Regions from separate parts of the Pseudoalteromonas sp. SG41-5 genome, predicted to be linked through region 2. Evidence: predicted binding sites of a transcription regulator. Region 2 holds the regulator's gene; the other holds the start of a gene.
What was found. Region 2 encodes NrdR, which represses ribonucleotide reductase genes. Its sites were predicted from a motif close to AAACACNANATNTNGTGTTT; they were not measured.

Region 1: the regulator NrdR is predicted to act here: its motif matches at 6,112-6,131, upstream of nrdA (class 1a ribonucleoside-diphosphate reductase subunit alpha).

The regions. Positions count from the first base shown of each region.
Region 1 is NZ_JACJFH010000047.1:10,279-19,346, forward strand. Features, by position in the region: gene aroA (3-phosphoshikimate 1-carboxyvinyltransferase) at 1-373, opposite strand, end outside; gene serC (3-phosphoserine/phosphohydroxythreonine transaminase) at 373-1,455, opposite strand; gene gyrA (DNA topoisomerase (ATP-hydrolyzing) subunit A) at 1,570-4,269, opposite strand; gene ubiG (bifunctional 2-polyprenyl-6-hydroxyphenol methylase/3-demethylubiquinol 3-O-methyltransferase UbiG) at 4,449-5,159, shown strand; gene H5232_RS13350 (HAD family hydrolase) at 5,159-5,842, shown strand; gene nrdA (class 1a ribonucleoside-diphosphate reductase subunit alpha) at 6,244-8,526, shown strand; gene nrdB (class Ia ribonucleoside-diphosphate reductase subunit beta) at 8,596-9,068, shown strand, end outside.
Region 2 is NZ_JACJFH010000020.1:14,482-23,549, forward strand. Features, by position in the region: gene H5232_RS07550 (riboflavin synthase) at 1-31, opposite strand, end outside; gene ribD (bifunctional diaminohydroxyphosphoribosylaminopyrimidine deaminase/5-amino-6-(5-phosphoribosylamino)uracil reductase RibD) at 44-1,186, opposite strand; gene nrdR (transcriptional regulator NrdR) at 1,188-1,637, opposite strand; gene glyA (serine hydroxymethyltransferase) at 1,740-2,996, opposite strand; gene thrC (threonine synthase) at 3,732-5,015, opposite strand; gene thrB (homoserine kinase) at 5,034-5,960, opposite strand; gene thrA (bifunctional aspartate kinase/homoserine dehydrogenase I) at 5,970-8,387, opposite strand; gene H5232_RS07585 (response regulator) at 8,618-8,983, opposite strand.

The DNA.
Region 1 (9,068 bases), on a different contig from region 2:
TTGGACGTTCCTCCATACGTGGCTCGCCAATTAGTTCATAGTTTCCCTTCACAGCGGCTAAAACCGCAGTCAGTGGGCGATACGCAGTGCCTGCATTACCTAAAAACAATGGCTCAGCTGGAGTCAAAAACTGCCCGCCAACACCTTTTACAGTGGCTACAGTTTTATCATCATTAAGACTGACATCAACGCCCAATAATTTTAATGCACCAAGCATATGACGAATATCATCACTGTCTAATAAGTTTTCTACAACCGTTGTGCCTTGCGCAAGTGCCGCTAACAATAAAATACGATTTGATAAACTTTTTGAGCCAGGTAAGGTAACACTGCCATTTACTAGATTAATTGGCTCTAAGCGTAACTGCTCCATTAACTGTGCTCCTTGGCAAATTTCGCCATAAAGTCAACTAACGCTTGTACACCGGCAAGTGGCATGGCGTTGTAAATACTCGCACGCATACCGCCAACAATACGGTGACCTTCAAGTGCAAGTAAGCCAGCTTCTTTTGCTTGGGCTAAAAACTGTGCATTTAAGCTTTCATCATTGAGCCAAAAAGGCACATTCATACGTGAACGACAATGCTTAGCAACCTTATTGCTATAAAACGGTGATTCATCAATAAAGCCGTACAGCAGTTCGGCTTTTGCTATATTTTGCTGTTCCATGGCTTTAACACCACCATTTTTCTCAAGCCAGTCAAATACTTCTGCCGCTAAATACCAAGCAAACGTAGGTGGCGTGTTATACATGCTGCCTTGTTTTACTTCGAGTGCGTAATCAAATATACCTGGCTTTGCAACCCCTTCACGCTCAAGCAACGTTTTACGAATAATCACAATGGCAAGGCCTGATGGACCAATATTCTTTTGTGCACCAGCGTAAATTAAATCAAACTGATCAACATCAAACTCACGCGATAAAATAGTTGATGACATGTCTGCAACGATCGGCGCTGTTGGGTGACTTGGTACATCAAACACTTCAATGCCATCAATGGTTTCATTTGGACAATAGTGGATGTATGAAGGATCGGCTGGAAATTGCCACTCACTAACTGGTTTGATAGAAAATTGCTCATTTGTGTCATTACGGACATCAAGCTCAGTGACGGTAGTAAATTTAACCGCTTCGTCAACCGCACCTTTAGACCACACACCATTTTCACAATATACGGCGTCTTTACCTGCTTGGTGCAGGTTCAGTGGCACTGCAGCAAATTGGCCTCGACCACCGCCATGCATAAACAGCACTTCAAATTCATCGCTGATATTCATTAACCGGCGTAAGCTTGCTTCACATTGTGCCGTTAATGCTAAAAATTCTTTACTACGGTGACTGATCTCCATCACCGATACACCTAAATCTTGCCAATCAAGAAATTCTTTTTGTGCTTTTTCCATCACAGCTGGCGGTAACATTGCAGGCCCAGCACAAAAATTATATATACTCATTACCTTTCCTCATTCCAGTAATTTAACAATTGTTTTTAATTGCTAATTTTAACAATTAATTTTTTTGATTTTTATAGTAAAAAAAAGCGGCCGAAGCCGCTTTAATGATTAATGTTATGCCTCTGGAGGATTATCCCCAGCGTCATCATTAACAGTGTCGACTAGTTCAACGCTTTCACCTTCGATAATAGCGTTAAGCTCATCGATTTCGATCTCTTCGATACGTTGTAAACCAACTACTTGCTCTTCGTCAATAGTTCTTATCAAAATAACACCTTGGGTATTTCGCCCAACGGTAGAAACTTCATTAACGCGAGTTCGCACCAGAGTACCTCGATTAGAGATAATCATGATTTCATCGTTATCGTCAACTTGTACAGCACCAACTACAGCACCGTTACGCTCACTTACTTTGATTGATACCACACCTTGAGTCGCACGACTCTTAGCAGGGTAGTCACTGAGCAATGTACGCTTACCGTAGCCGTTTTCTGTCACGGTTAAGATAGCACCATTCGTCTTAGGTACAATTAATGATACAACACGTTGGCCTTCAGCCATCTTAATACCACGAACACCTGTTGCAGTTCGGCCCATCTGACGAACACCCTTGAACTTGATTTCCGGGTTACCGTTTTCATCAAGTACTGGGTTGCCGTTTTCATCTAAAACAGGTGATTCTTCGGCTTCTTTAAAGCGAACAACTTTACCAGCATCAGTAAACAACATGATTTCGTTGCTACCATCAGTGATATCGACACCAATCAAGCTATCACCGTCGTTTAAGTTAACGGCAATAATACCGCTAGCACGTTGACGGCTATACGCAGTCAATGGTGTTTTCTTCACGGTACCAAATGCAGTTGCCATAAAGATGTATTTATTTTCTTCATACTCACGTACTGGCAAGATAGCCGTAATACGTTCGTCTGCTTCAAGCGGCAATAAGTTTACAATTGGCTTACCACGGGCTGCACGACTGGCAAGTGGTAATTGATACACTTTAAGCCAATATAAGCGACCTGCCGTTGAGAAACATAAAATAGTATCGTGAGTATTAGCAACTAGTAGACGTTCAATGAAATCTTCATCTTTCATCTTGGTTGCTGATTTACCTTTACCACCACGGCGCTGTGCTTCGTAATCAGACAATGGCTGATACTTCACATACCCTTCGTGAGATAGGGTTACTACTACGTCTTCTTCTGTGATCAAGTCTTCAAGACTAATATCATGAGCCGCTGCATTAATTTCAGTACGACGTTCGTCGCCGTATTGCTCTTTAATTTCAACTAACTCATCGCGGATAACTTCCATTAAACGCTCAGGATTAGCAAGAATATATAAAAGCTCGGCAATTAAATCTAATAACGTTTGGTATTCGCTTAGAATCTTTTCATGTTCAAGACCAGTAAGCTTGTGTAAACGTAAATCTAGAATTGCTTGGGCTTGTTGCTCAGAAATATAATACTGACCATCACGGATGCCTAAGTCATCCGCTAACCAATCTGGACGGGCAACATTTGCTTCACCGGCTTTTTCAAGCATGGCTTTTACATTACCTAATTCCCACGGACGGCTAGCAAGTGCTACTTTAGCTTCAGCTGGCGTTGGTGAGTTACGAATAAGCTCGATAATTGGGTCAATGTTAGCAAGTGCAATTGCTAAGCCTTCAAGCATGTGTGCACGATCGCGGGCTTTACGTAGGTCAAATACCGTACGACGGGTCACTACTTCACGACGGTGAATGATGAATTCTTCAAGCATTTCTTTTAAGTTGAAACACTTAGGCTGGTTATTGATCAACGCAACCATGTTCATACCAAATACAGTTTGTAACTGAGTTTGTGCATAAAGGTTGTTTAAGATCACTTCGCCTACGTCACCACGTTTGATCTCGATAACGATACGCATACCGTCTTTATCTGATTCATCACGTAATGCACTAATGCCTTCAATCTTCTTATCTTTAACAAGCTCAGCAATCTTTTCAATTAAGCGGGCTTTATTTACTTGATAAGGGATCTCGTGAACGATGATCGTTTCACGATGGGTTTTTTCGTCAACTTCAATTTCCGCACGTGCACGCATGTACACTTTGCCACGGCCAGTTAAATAGGCTTGTTCAATGCCTTTTTTACCGTTGATAATTGCCGCAGTTGGAAAATCTGGGCCCGGAATATAATCCATTAGTTCATGAATGGTTAATTCAGGGTTTTGAATAAGTGCTAAACAGCCATTCACAACTTCAGTTAAGTTATGAGGAGGAATGTTTGTCGCCATACCTACCGCAATACCCGATGAACCGTTCACTAATAAGTTAGGAACTTTGGTCGGTAATACGTCAGGAATTTGCTCTGTACCATCATAGTTAGGTACAAAATCAACAGTCTCTTTTTCAAGATCAGCCAAAAGCTCATGAGACATTTTCGCCATACGGACTTCGGTATAACGCATTGCTGCTGCTGAGTCACCATCAACTGAACCAAAGTTACCTTGGCCGTCAACTAACATATAACGTAAAGAGAATGGCTGGGCCATACGTACGATTGTGTCATACACCGCACTGTCGCCATGGGGATGGTATTTACCAATTACATCACCAACCACACGGGCTGATTTTTTGTAAGGCTTATTCCAATCATTATTAAGCTCGTTCATAGCAAACAAAACGCGGCGGTGAACAGGTTTTAAACCATCACGTACGTCTGGTAGTGCTCGTCCTACTATTACGCTCATTGCGTAATCTAAATAGGAGTTTTTTAACTCGTCTTCAATATTGACTGGCAGAATTTCATTGGCGAAATCAGTCATTTGATATCACATTCCTTCAGTATTGACCCACGAAAGTGCCACATATGGGCGCTTGCGGGGATTTAGTTATTATTACCAAGTCATGCTACCACAATTTATTTAGATTTACAGGCGCTAAATCTTTGCGATTTATTAATTTACCCCTATATAATGGCCTGAGATTGACGAGGAAGTTTTTTATGACCGAACATCAAAATGTAGATAGTGCAGAAATTGCAAAGTTTGAAGCCATCGCTGAGCGTTGGTGGGATCGTGAAGGCGAATTTAAACCCCTTCATGAAATTAATCCATTAAGATTAGATTTTATTGCCGACAAGGCCAAAGGCTTATTCGACAAAGAAACACTCGATGTCGGCTGTGGTGGCGGTATATTGAGTGAAAGTATGGCGCGAATGGGCGCACATGTGACTGGTATTGATATGGGTCAAGAGCCGTTAACCGTTGCGAAACTGCACAGTTTAGAAACCGGTGTAAACGTTGACTATATAAAAATACCTGCCGAACAGTATGCCAGCGAACACCCTGCCCGCTTTGATACTATTACTTGTATGGAAATGTTAGAGCATGTGCCAGACCCTGCATCTATCATTCATGCAGTAGCAGAATTAGCGAAACCTGGTGCTGATGTATTTTTCTCTACATTAAACAAAACCCCAAAAGCATATTTGTACGCAATTATCGGGGCAGAAAAATTATTGAAGATGGTGCCTGATGGAACCCATGATCACAAAAAGTTTATCAAACCAGCACAACTCATTGCATGGGCAGAACAAGCAGGCCTCAAAGTACGTGCTAGTGCGGGATTGAGTTATAACCCTTTATCAAAGCAGTACAGCTTAAATACCGATGTAAGCGTTAATTATATTCTGCATTTTGAGAAACTAGCGTAATGGCTGGTTTTAACACAGCAACCCCCGCAATTGATTACGACGCCTTTATTTTTGATTTAGACGGTACATTACTCGATACCGCAGATGATTTAGGGGCTGCGCTAAATTACGTACTCGCTGATCATAACCAACCATTAGTAACCGCTGATATATATCGTCCTGCAGCTTCTAACGGTGCAATGGCGCTGCTTGCAGCTGGATTTGGTCAGCAATGGCACGATCACCCAAATCAAGCTGACTTACGCCAGCAGCTATTAACGGCCTACGCAGATAATATTGCCACCCATAGTCAATGCTTTACTGGAATTGCACAATTATTGATCGCGCTTGATCAACAACAGATCAAATGGGGGATCATGACTAATAAACCTGAGTTTTTGACTATTCCATTAGTTGCTGCAATTGCTGAACTCAAAGATGCACAGGCAATTGTCAGTGGTGACACCCTCGATATCGCTAAACCATCTCCTTTACCTTTACTGCATACAGCCCAACTGTTAGATGTTGATCCGAGTCGTTGTTTGTATATCGGTGATGCGCAGCGTGACATAATTGCAGCCAAGGCTGCAAACATGCACAGCGCTGCTGCGTTGTGGGGCTACATCCCTAGTGAAGCTGAAGCATTGAGTTGGCAAGCCGATTTTAATTGGCAATCACCTATTGATGCATTTAACCATATATAGTGCCATGTTAAATTTTAACCACTACATATTGTGATCGTGTTACTTTTTGCACATTGTTTGTTGATAAAAAAAGCAGCCAAAATTTATTTTTAAAATGCGTAAATTTAATCGATCATCAGTTGATTTTTATAAATTTCATTTTAATCAGATGGTCAAAGGTTAATGGCTACTAACACAAGCGTGTTATCCCAACGTTATCCACAATTAGGGGCGTTTATGCCCCTTGCAAATGATCGCATACCACACTATCTTGTGATCTAGAATTTGATGAACACCAGATGTTGTGGCTAAATGTTATTCAATTAAATTCGCGCTAATACAGTTTTATTGCAATAAAAAATTTATTTTAAGAAAAATGTGTCACTAAAAAATATTATATCCCAAGGAATACAGGCAAAACTATGAACCAACAGCTATCTGTAAGCAAACGTGACGGCCGTAAAGAGTCACTTGATTTAGATAAGATCCATCGCGTTATTGCTTGGGCCGCCGAAGGTCTAAATAATGTGTCTGTCTCACAAGTTGAGCTGAAATCGCACATCCAGTTTTATGATGGTATTCGTACTGAAGACATCCATGAAACCATCATCAAAGCGGCCGCTGATCAGATCTCTAAAGAGTCGCCTGATTATCAATATTTATCAGCCCGCTTAGCTGTATTCCATTTGCGTAAAAAAGCCTATGGTCAATTTGAGCCACCGCGCTTGTATGATCATATCGTTAAGTTAGTTGAAGATAAGCGTTACGATGCACACTTACTAGCTGACTACACAGAGCAAGAAATTGATCAACTGGATGAATACCTTGATCATGGACGTGATTTAAACTTCAGCTATGCTGCTGTTAAACAGCTTGAAGGTAAATATTTAGTACAAAACCGTGTTACGGGTGAAATTTATGAAAGCGCACAGTTTTTATATATTTTAGTTGCGGCAAGCTTGTTCTCTGATTACCCAAAAGAAACGCGTTTAGACTACATAAAGCGTTTTTACGATGCAGTGTCATTGTTCAAAATTTCATTACCTACGCCTATTATGGCGGGAGTTCGTACCCCTACGCGTCAATTCAGTTCATGTGTACTGATTGAATGCGGTGACAGCCTAGATTCAATTAATGCAACCTCATCAGCGATTGTAAAATACGTATCGCAACGTGCAGGTATTGGTATTAATGCTGGTCGTATTCGCGCACTAGGTAGCCCTATTCGCAATGGTGAAGCATACCACACCGGTTGTATCCCGTTTTATAAGCACTTTCAAACGGCTGTTAAAAGTTGTTCGCAAGGTGGTGTCCGTGGTGGCGCAGCAACCCTGTTCTATCCACTTTGGCATCTAGAAGTTGAAAACTTATTAGTGCTTAAAAACAACCGTGGTGTTGATGATAACCGCGTTCGTCATTTAGATTACGGTGTACAGTTTAATAAACTAATGTACTCACGTTTGATCAAAGATGATTACATCACATTATTCAGCCCGTCTGATGTGCCTGGTTTATATGATGCATTTTTTGAAGATCAAGATGAATTTGATCGTCTTTACGTACAATATGAACAAGACGAGTCAATTCGTAAAAAACGTATTAAAGCTATTGAGCTGTTTTCAATGTTTGCACAAGAGCGTGCTAGCACTGGCCGCATCTATTTACAAAATGTTGACCACTGTAATACACACAGCCCATTCATTGCTAAAGTGGCACCAATTCGCCAATCTAACTTATGTTTAGAAATTGCATTGCCAACTAAACCACTTAACAATGTTAATGATGAAGAAGGTGAAATTGCACTGTGTACGCTGTCGGCCTTTAACTTAGGTGCGATTGAGTCACTGGATGAACTTGAAGAGCTTGCAGAACTTGCGGTACGTGCACTTGATAACTTACTGGATTTCCAAGACTACCCGGTGCCAGCAGCACATAATGCAACGATGGGCCGTCGTACACTCGGAATAGGCGTAATCAACTACGCATATTACCTTGCTAAAAATGGCAAACGTTATTCTGATGGCAGTGCCAATGCATTGACTCACAAAACATTTGAAGCAATTCAGTATTACCTAATGAAAGCCTCAAATGAACTGGCTAAAGAACGTGGTGCATGTCCTAAATTTAACGAAACAACGTATTCGCAAGGTATTATGCCAACCGATACGTACAAACGTGATTTGGATAAAATTTGTGATGAACCATTGCATTTAGATTGGGATACATTACGTGCCAATATCAAAGAGCATGGTATGCGTAACTCAACGTTATCTGCGTTGATGCCATCTGAGACATCGTCGCAAATTTCAAATGCAACTAATGGTATTGAACCACCACGTGGTCATATCAGTGTTAAAGCCAGTAAAGATGGTATTTTAAAACAAGTTGTACCTGAGTATGAACGCCTTAAAAATAATTATGAATTATTGTGGGATATCCCATCAAATAAAGGTTATTTAGAATTAGTGGGTATTATGCAAAAGTTTGTTGACCAAACAATTTCTGCCAATACTAACTACGATCCAAATAAGTTTGAAGGTGGTAAAGTACCAATGAAGGTCTTATTACAAGATTTACTGGGTGCTTACAAACTTGGCGTTAAAACCCTTTACTACCATAACACCCGTGATGGTGCATCTGATATGCAAGAAGATACACCAGAAGTGGAAGATGATGATTGTGCAGGCGGTGCGTGTAAAATCTAATCGGTAATAAATATAAATTGGAAGCGGGCTATACGCCCGCTTTGCCCTGTTCGTTTTTTGAGTGATCTTATGTCTTATACTACTTTTAGCCGAAACCATAATAACCAACTACAAGAACCGATGTTTTTCGGCCAAACCGTTAACGTATCGCGTTATGATCAACAGAAGTACCCTATTTTCGAAAAGCTAATTGAAAAACAACTATCGTTTTTTTGGCGTCCTGAAGAAGTCGATGTAAGTAAAGATCGGTTAGATTTTCAGGCTTTACCTGATCACGAAAAACATATCTTTTTAAGTAACTTAAAATATCAAACATTGCTTGATAGTGTGCAAGGTCGCTCGCCTAATGTTGCGTTACTGCCAATTGTGTCGATCCCAGAACTTGAGACCTGGATTGAAACATGGGCATTTAGTGAAACAATCCATAGCCGTTCATATACACATATTATTCGTAACGTTACCCAAGCCCCTGAGCTTATTTTTGATGATATTGTTAGTAACGAAAAGATCAGTGAACGTGCTGATGCCGTAACTAAATATTA
Region 2 (9,068 bases):
TGCCCGTCGCTTCGATGATCCCAGTAAACATAGTGGTTACTCTTTAGTTATTTGGTTTAGATGAGGCTTTGCGTGGTGTCGCCGTGATACGAATATCGTCACCGATACACACACTCTCATTAATTGATAAATTAACAACGTCCTGCATACTTGTCAGCTCTGTAAAGTTTAGTAAGCTTTTGCCGTCATTCCCTAACAACTTCGGCGCCAGATAAACAATATATTCATCAATTAAATTACATTCAGTCATTTGGCCCGCTAAGGTTGCCCCTGCCTCTAACCAAATATGATTAAACTGTTGCTGCGCTAGAAGTTTCATGGCAGCCACTAAATCAACTTTATTATTTTTTTCTGGTACTACAATATGGCTTACGTAATGAGGCCATTGCTGTGATTTATCAAGTTCAGTGGTAAGAATAATTACTTCACTGGCAATGCTAAATAATGCTAGCTCAGGTGTTAAACGATTTTGTGAATCAATAATAATACGTACAGGTTGGCGTACAGGTAATTGCGTTGGTAACGGCTCTGGCAGCTCTTCAACACGAACATTGAGTTTTGCATTATCAACTAATACTGTGTCCGCACCGGTTAAAATAGCGCAGCTTTGTGCGCGCTGTAGTTGCACATCTTGGCGAGCCTTAGGGCCCGTTATCCATTTACTTTGACCGTTTTTAAGTGCCGTTTTACCATCAAGGCTTGCGGCCATTTTGCAGGTAATAAATGGCATACCTTGCTCCATGCGCTTTAAAAAGCCACGGTTTAACAGCCTTGCTTGTTGTTCTAACAAACCTGACGCAACCTCAATGCCCGCGTCCGCTAAAATAGCTAAACCTTTACCGGCTACCTGCGGGTTTGGATCAACCATAGCAGCAATTACTTTTACCACGCCAGCAGCTTTTAAACCTTCGGCACACGGCGGTGTGCGACCAAAATGGCTACAAGGTTCAAGCGTGACATAAGCAGTTGCGCCAAAGGCTTGGCTACCCGCCATTGCTAATGCATTCACTTCAGCATGGCCTTGGCCGGCAACTTGATGAAAACCTTCACCAACAATAACGTCATTTTTTACTAATACACAGCCAACATTTGGGTTTGGGGTGGTAGTAAAGCGTCCTTGTTTGGCAAGCTCAATCGCTCGGGTCATATAAAAGAAATCTTGTTCGCTAAACTGATATTGGTTCATATCACTCTCCCAAACGGGCAATTTCTTCACCAAATTCACGAATATCTTCGAATGAACGGTATACCGATGCAAATCTGACGTAAGCGACTTTATCAAGTTTTTTCAACGCTTCCATAATGCATTCGCCAATCAGGTGACTGGAAATCTCACGCTCGCCGGTGGCACGTAATTGCGATTTAATAATATTGACCACTTCATCAACTTGCTCGGTACTGACGGGGCGTTTTTCTAATGCACGATGTAGACCATTAAGGAGTTTATCTTCATTGAAAGGTTCACGGCTACCGTCTTGTTTGATCACCCGAGGCATTACAAGCTCTGCACCTTCAAAGGTAGTAAAGCGTTCATGACATTCATTGCATTCACGGCGTCGCCTTACTTGGTGGCCACCTCCCACTAAACGCGAGTCAATCACTTTGGTATCTTTTGCGGTGCAAAATGGACAATGCATAGGTATCAGCTTCCGTTAAAAACAAAAAAGGCCGCTTTTAGGCGGCCTTTATAATAGCAAAAAACTAGGCTATTGTGATCTAAATTACTGTTTGTAACTCAATTAAGCGTAAACAGGTAATTTTTTACAGATTGCTTTAACTTTCTCTTTTACTTGTGCTTGTACTGACTCATCGTTGATGTTGTCTAGTACGTCACAGATCCAGCCAGCAAGCTCTTTAGACTCAGCTTCTTTAAAACCACGGCGTGTGATTGCCGGTGAACCAATACGTAAACCAGACGTTACAAACGGTGAACGTGGGTCATTTGGTACTGAGTTTTTATTTACGGTGATATTAGCATTACCTAAAGCCGCATCTGCGTCTTTACCAGTGATGTCTTTATCAATTAGATCAAGTAAGAACAAGTGGTTTTCTGTTTTATCAGATACGATCTTATAACCGCGCTCTTGCATTACTGCAACCATAGCTTTAGCATTTTTCACAACTTGAGTTTGGTATACTTTAAACTCTGGTTGTAGTGCTTCTTTAAATGCCACTGCTTTGGCAGCGATAATGTGACATAAAGGACCACCTTGGCCACCAGGGAATACTGCACTGTTAAGCTTTTTATAAATAGCTTCGTCGCCACAAGCAGAAATAATCAAACCACCACGTGGGCCGGCTAATGTCTTATGCGTAGTTGTAGTAACAACATGTGCATGTGGTACTGGGCTTGGGTAAACACCAGCAGCAATAAGGCCTGCAACGTGAGCCATATCAACAAACAAGTAAGCGCCTACTTTGTCAGCGATTTCACGGAATTTAGCCCAATCAACAATACCTGAGTATGCTGAGAAACCACCGATGATCATTTTTGGTTTGTGCTCAAGTGCAAGTGCTTCAACTTGTGCGTAATCAATCTCGCCAGTCGCTTCGTCAAGTCCGTATTGGATTGCGTTATAAAGCTTACCAGAGAAGCTTACATGTGAACCATGCGTTAAGTGACCACCATGAGCTAAGCTCATACCTAACACTGTATCGCCAGCATCTAATAAAGCTAAGAACACAGCAGCATTTGCTTGTGAACCTGCGTGAGGCTGAACGTTAGCATAATCTGAGCCAAACAATTCGTTTGCACGGTCAATCGCTAGTTGTTCAACCACGTCAACATGCTCACAACCACCGTAGTAACGCTTGCCCGGATAACCTTCAGCATATTTGTTTGTTAGCTGTGAACCCTGCGCTTCTAGTACGCGTGGGCTACAGTAGTTCTCAGATGCGATAAGCTCGATGTGTTCTTCTTGGCGAGCAGTCTCTTTAGTGATTGCTTCAAATAACTCTGGATCGAAATCCGAAATATTCATGCTACGTTCTAACATGGGGGCTCCTAGGGCAACGTGTATGGTATTTTGAAGGCTGAATTATACGCTGAAAACGTCAATTTGCCTATGGTGTAAAGATGAACATATTTAAACAGGGATTGAATTTAATTCACAGTGTTTTTGTAATGATATTTTTTTATTAAAGCATCAGAAATTTTAATGAATAAAAGCAAATAACATTTACATTATTTATACCTTAATCTGTTGCATTCGCGATTGTTTACACTATTATGATACCAATGTAATCATGGATGATGAACTAATTTACTATGCTAGCTAAACCTATCTACGAATCAATTCCTTATTGTTATGTCATTGTTGGCGGACTTTGCATTTTACTTTTCAGCACTGTTTTACCAACAGCCATTGGTATTTTTTTATTCTTCAATGGTGCCAACATTTGGCGATTACGCTCAAATTCACGGCGTAAAGATCATAAAGTAAATCGCATTAAAGTTAACAAACACTTTTATTATTATGAATTTAAACCATTTATTTTATTTATGTGCGGATTACTCCTAATCCATTGGGTAGCGAATGAATTAGTTATACTTGCAGGGATTATGATCTGCCTTATAGCCATTTTAATTTTTTGTTTACGAGTTCTAAACCGCCGTTCACGTTCAATAGTTTAATTTTCCATTACTGCTATTAAGTACAATTTAAAGCAATAAAAAACGACATTGCTTTCACATATGCCGTTTATTTTTAGTTTTACTGAGCGGGTAAAAACTAACCTAGTTTAGCTAATAATATTTCACGCAGGATATCGTAATCATCTGCGATATCTTCGGCTAAGCATGGTTTAGCTAATGCATCAGCTAGTGGTTTTGGCATTTCAAGTTCAATATTTAAAATCTCTTCAACACTTTCTTTAAACTTAGCCGGATGCGCTGTTGCCAGAAAAATACCAGCAGAATCAGTTGCTAAGTTAGCTTTTAGGCCCTGATAAGCAATCGCTGTATGTGGTTCAGCAACATAGCCTGTTTGATGAATTTTTTTCATCACTGCTTGGGTATCATTTTCATCAACACTAGTTGAATAAAAATCATCATAACTAAACCATTTGTTATCAAGCATGGTTTGTACACGTGGCCAATTATTAGGTTTACTCACATCCATGGCATTAGACAATGACTCGATTGTGGCATTAGGCGCCCAGTTTTTATCAAGGATAAAGCGCGGTACAGTGTCATTTTGATTGGTTGTAGCGCTAAGTTTAGCGACCGGTAAACCAATCACCGCACCGATCATCGCCGCACATACATTACCAAAGTTACCACTAGGTATTGAGATATGTGCTTTGGCGCGCTGCTCTTTTGGTAATTGCGCTATTGCTTCAAAGTAATAACATACTTGTGCAACAAGGCGACTTATATTGATAGAATTAGCTGAATTTAAACCTAAGCGAGATTTAACTTCATCATCTAAAAAGGCATTTTTAACCATCGCTTGGCAATCATCAAAGCTACCATCTACAGCGTAGCAATGGATATTATTACCCAAAGTAGTAAACAATTTTTGCTGTGCTAATGAGATTTTACCTTTTGGATACAGGATAACCACATCAATATTTGGCTTGTTATAGAACGCATGCGCAACAGCTGCCCCAGTGTCCCCTGAGGTTGCTGTGAGTATTGTGGTTTTTTCACCTTGGCTAAATTGTGCCAAGCACTCAGCCATAAAGCGACCGCCAAAGTCTTTGAATGCAAGCGTTGGCCCATGGAACAACTCTAAACAATAAATATTGTCTTCAACTTCAACTAATTTAACCGGAAAGTTAAAGGCATTTTGCACCATTTGTGCAACCGTATCAGCAGGTAATTCATCACCAATCAAATGCGATAAAATCTTACTGCTACGAGTAACAAAGTCCATATCGAGTAAACTATCAACATCAGCTAAAGGCGCGAGCGATTCAGGGAAAAATACTCCTTGATTACGTCCTAAACCTGTTTTAACCGCTTCAACAAACGACACTTTTTGAGAATCATCTTTTAAATTATGTAATTGCATTATTAGTTCCTTAAATTCTTATAGCTGACGCGTGCCGGCGTTATCGAGTTTACAAATGTGGCAGAAGCCTTGCTCATTAATATAGTTTTGTTCAAGCCACTGTGCGCATTGCTGTGCAGCTTCAAGCGTTTTGCACACGGTAAATAATGTAGGACCAGCACCTGAGATACTGACAATCTCAGCACCAAACTCTGGCAGCGCCGCTTTAGCTTCACTAAAACCATTGATCAGTGGCGCACGATGCGGCTCCGCTATTTCATCACTCATGATAGAGAGTGCTTCATCAAATCGGCTAGTTAACAATAAAGTACTAAACGCTGATAAGCGCTGCGCAAATTCAACGCTCGCATGCATACTTAGCTGTTTTGGTAACACTGAACGCGCTTTGGCGGTATTAAGTGAAAAACCAGGAAAAGCCGCTACGTAATACCAACGCTCATCAACCGGTAAAGCAATTGATTTATTTGGAATTAAATCACCAGTAAGCTGCAAACCACCCAAGTAACACGGAGTGATATTGTCGTAATGACGACCGCCACTGACAATCGCTTCAAAATCAGCCATTAATTCAATTAACTGCACTTGGCTCAGTGCAGTACCTGCAAACTGATCCAGCGCCGCAAATGTGGCTACTACAGAGCAAGCACTTGAACCAAGACCCGAGCCAATTGGTAAGTTCTTTTTTAATTCCAGTTTAACGCTTGGCATGGTTGGCGCTACATGTTCACGAAAATGCACTAAACACTGATACGCTAAATTTTCACTGGCATCGCTTGGTAGTTTATCTGCGTAATCGCCAGAGCATATAAATTCGTCAAGCTCGCTAGGACTTACCGCAACAACATCACCTAATAACGTGCCATCAATAGGAGCAAGCGCAGCACCTAAGGCATCAAAACCAACTGCAAAATTACCGATTGAGGCTGGAGCATATACTTCGATCATTATACTCTCCTAGCGCGATAACGTTTTTAAGATGTCAGCAAATACACCGGCCGCAGTCACTGCTGAGCCGGCACCATAACCACGAATAACAAATGGACGTGGTTGATAGTATGCACTCAAAATTGCTAAGGCATTTTCGCCATCACGAATAACAGCCAGAGCATGCTTTTCATCTACCGCTTCAATACCTACTTTGCAGTGGCCTTGTTTGATAGTACCGACATAACGCAACACTTTGCCTTCACTTGCGGCACTTTGAATACGGTCATTAAACGCAGCATCTAAACTTGGCAATTTAGCCATAAATTCGTCAACGTTATCACCTTGGGCAAAGCCCGAAGGAAGCACTGATTCAACTTCGATATCGCTCAACTCTAATTTCATACCTGCTTCGCGGGCAATAATTAATAACTTACGCGCGACATCAGTGCCCGATAAATCATCACGTGGATCTGGCTCAGTAAAACCACTCTCTTTTGCTTTAATGGTTGCCTCAGACAGTGATAAACCATCTTGCAATGCGCCAAACATATATGACAATGAACCGGATAAAATTCCGCTAAATTCAAGTAACTCATCGCCAGCACCAAACAGTGACTGTAAGTTATCGATTACTGGAAGACCTGCACCGACATTTGTTTCGTATAAAAACTTACGATTATTTTTTTGCGTTGCTGTAATTAAATCTTGGTAATAAGCATATGAACTTGTATTGGCTTTTTTATTTGCAGCCACAACGTGGAAACCGGCATTCAAAAAGTCTACATACTGAGCCGCTAAAGCATCTGAAGACGTACAATCAACCAGCACTGGATTGATTAAATGATTTTGCCTAACAAATTGTTCAACCAGTTTGAGGTCAAACGGTTGTTCTGATGCTGCCAACTTTTGCTGCCAATCGTCAAAAGCAATTCCTTCGCTATCAAGATGTAATTGACGTGAATTAGCAACACCATATAAGTTTAGTTTGATATTACGTTTTTCAAGCCATGCTTGCTGACGCTCTAACTGCTTAATAAGTTCTTGGCCAACTAAACCACAGCCTAATAAAAATACATCAATTGATGGGATATGAGTGAAGAAATTTTCGTGACACACTTTTACAGCATCATTACACAGCTCGCCGTCAATCACTGCTGAAATTGCACTTTCAGTTGAATCCTGGGCAATAGCGACAATGTTAACTTGTGCTTGGGCGAGTGATGCGAAAAATTTAGCAGCTAAGCCTTTATGAGCGCGCATATTATCACCCACTAAAGTAACGATTGCTAAATTACGCTGCACCTGTACAGGTTCAATTAGTCCCGCCTGTGATTCAAGCTCAAACGCAGTTTGCAATGCCTCAAGAGCCAATGGCAAATCTGATTCATGGACACAGAAGCTGATACTAAATTCACATGACGATTGAGTGATCAGTACAATCGAAACATTATCGTGAGCAAGGGCATTAAAAACTTTTGATGCCATGCCTACTTTACCTTTCATGCCGGGGCCTGAAACCGTTAGCATCGCAAGATTTTGTAAACTAGATAACGCTTTTACCGGCTCCGATGACACATTATCATTACTGATCAGTGATCCTTGTGCATCCGGATTATGGGTATTTTTAATTTCACACGGCACGCCAGCTTTAGCGCACGGTAGAATTGTTTTAGGATGGAGAACTTTGGCACCAAAGTAAGAAAGCTCCATCGCTTCTTTATATGATAAAAAATCAACTTTAGTGGCTTTTTTGATATAACGCGGATCAGCACTGTACACACCATCAACGTCAGTCCAAATTTGACATACTTGCGCTTCTAAACACGCTGCTGCAATTGCGGCTGAATAATCTGAGCCATTACGTCCCAGTGTAGTTAGCTGGCCTTGTTCGTTGCTAGCTGTAAAGCCAGGCATAATATAAATAGTCGCAGGATTAGCTTTTAAAGCCGTTTGAAAACGAATTTTACTCGCCACTAGATCAGCTTCCGCATCAATATGACCATTAGTTGATACAATGCAATCGGTTGCTTCGAGGTAGTGGGCGTTATGTGAGCTTAATAAACACTGCATCAGTGATACACTGATGCGCTCACCAAAACTAATAACATAAGCACGCACTTGATCTGGACAACATTGGATGAGTTTGACACCCGCTAGCTTATTTTGCAGTTCGTTTAAATCAGGCCAGTTTTGAACACTACCATATTCAGCTTCTACGGCTGCTTTTAAGCTTTGGCAACGCTCAATTAATGCGTGCCACTGTGTATCATAATCAAGTCCTTGTTCAGCAGCGCTTGCCAGTGCAACCAATGAATCGGTCATGCCACCTGGAGCGGATAGCACCAATAACATTTCGTCTTTTAATTGTGCTTTAACTAACTGTGCTACCTGTTGTAGGCAGGCAAAGTCAGCAAGTGACGACCCACCAAATTTTAATACTCGCATTTTTTATGTTTCCTCATCCCATAAAACGAAAAAAGGCCTGTGTTCGTTGTGAACACAGGCCTTTAAATTTGTTGCACCGACCTATGCCACTATCCAGTAAGAATGGTGGTTGTAATAATAATGGTCAATGCGTGATTATTTGTTTTCATAACCCTTAGACTGCCTTAAACAGGCCTATTCTGTCAACCCCAAATAAAAAGATAAATTATGCTTTTTGATTATAAAGAAATCTAATGAATGCCGAATTTATGCAGTATTTCATTTAATCTTGTTTTATCTATCGGCTTATCAACGAAGGCTATAGCTCCCAACTTAGCGACACGTTGTTTCATTTCAAGTTGAATATCTGCCGAGATAACCAGCACAAAGCATTCAATCTTTTGTGCTTTAATACTCTCAAGAACTTGTACTCCATCGACTTCGGGCATAGTTAAGTCAAGACACAGTAAATCGAAGTTATGTATATGCATTAACTCCAACGCTTCACGGCCATTTTTTGCTTGCATAATATCTGCTGCGATACACTCATTTAAACAGCGTATAACTTGTTTGCGTGCTACTGTTGAATCATCACACACCAGTACGGAAAAATTCATAATATAGACAACTAAAATACGTATAATAGATTACTGAGTAGACAACAAATCACTCAGTAAATAATAATGTTATAATACTGTTGTG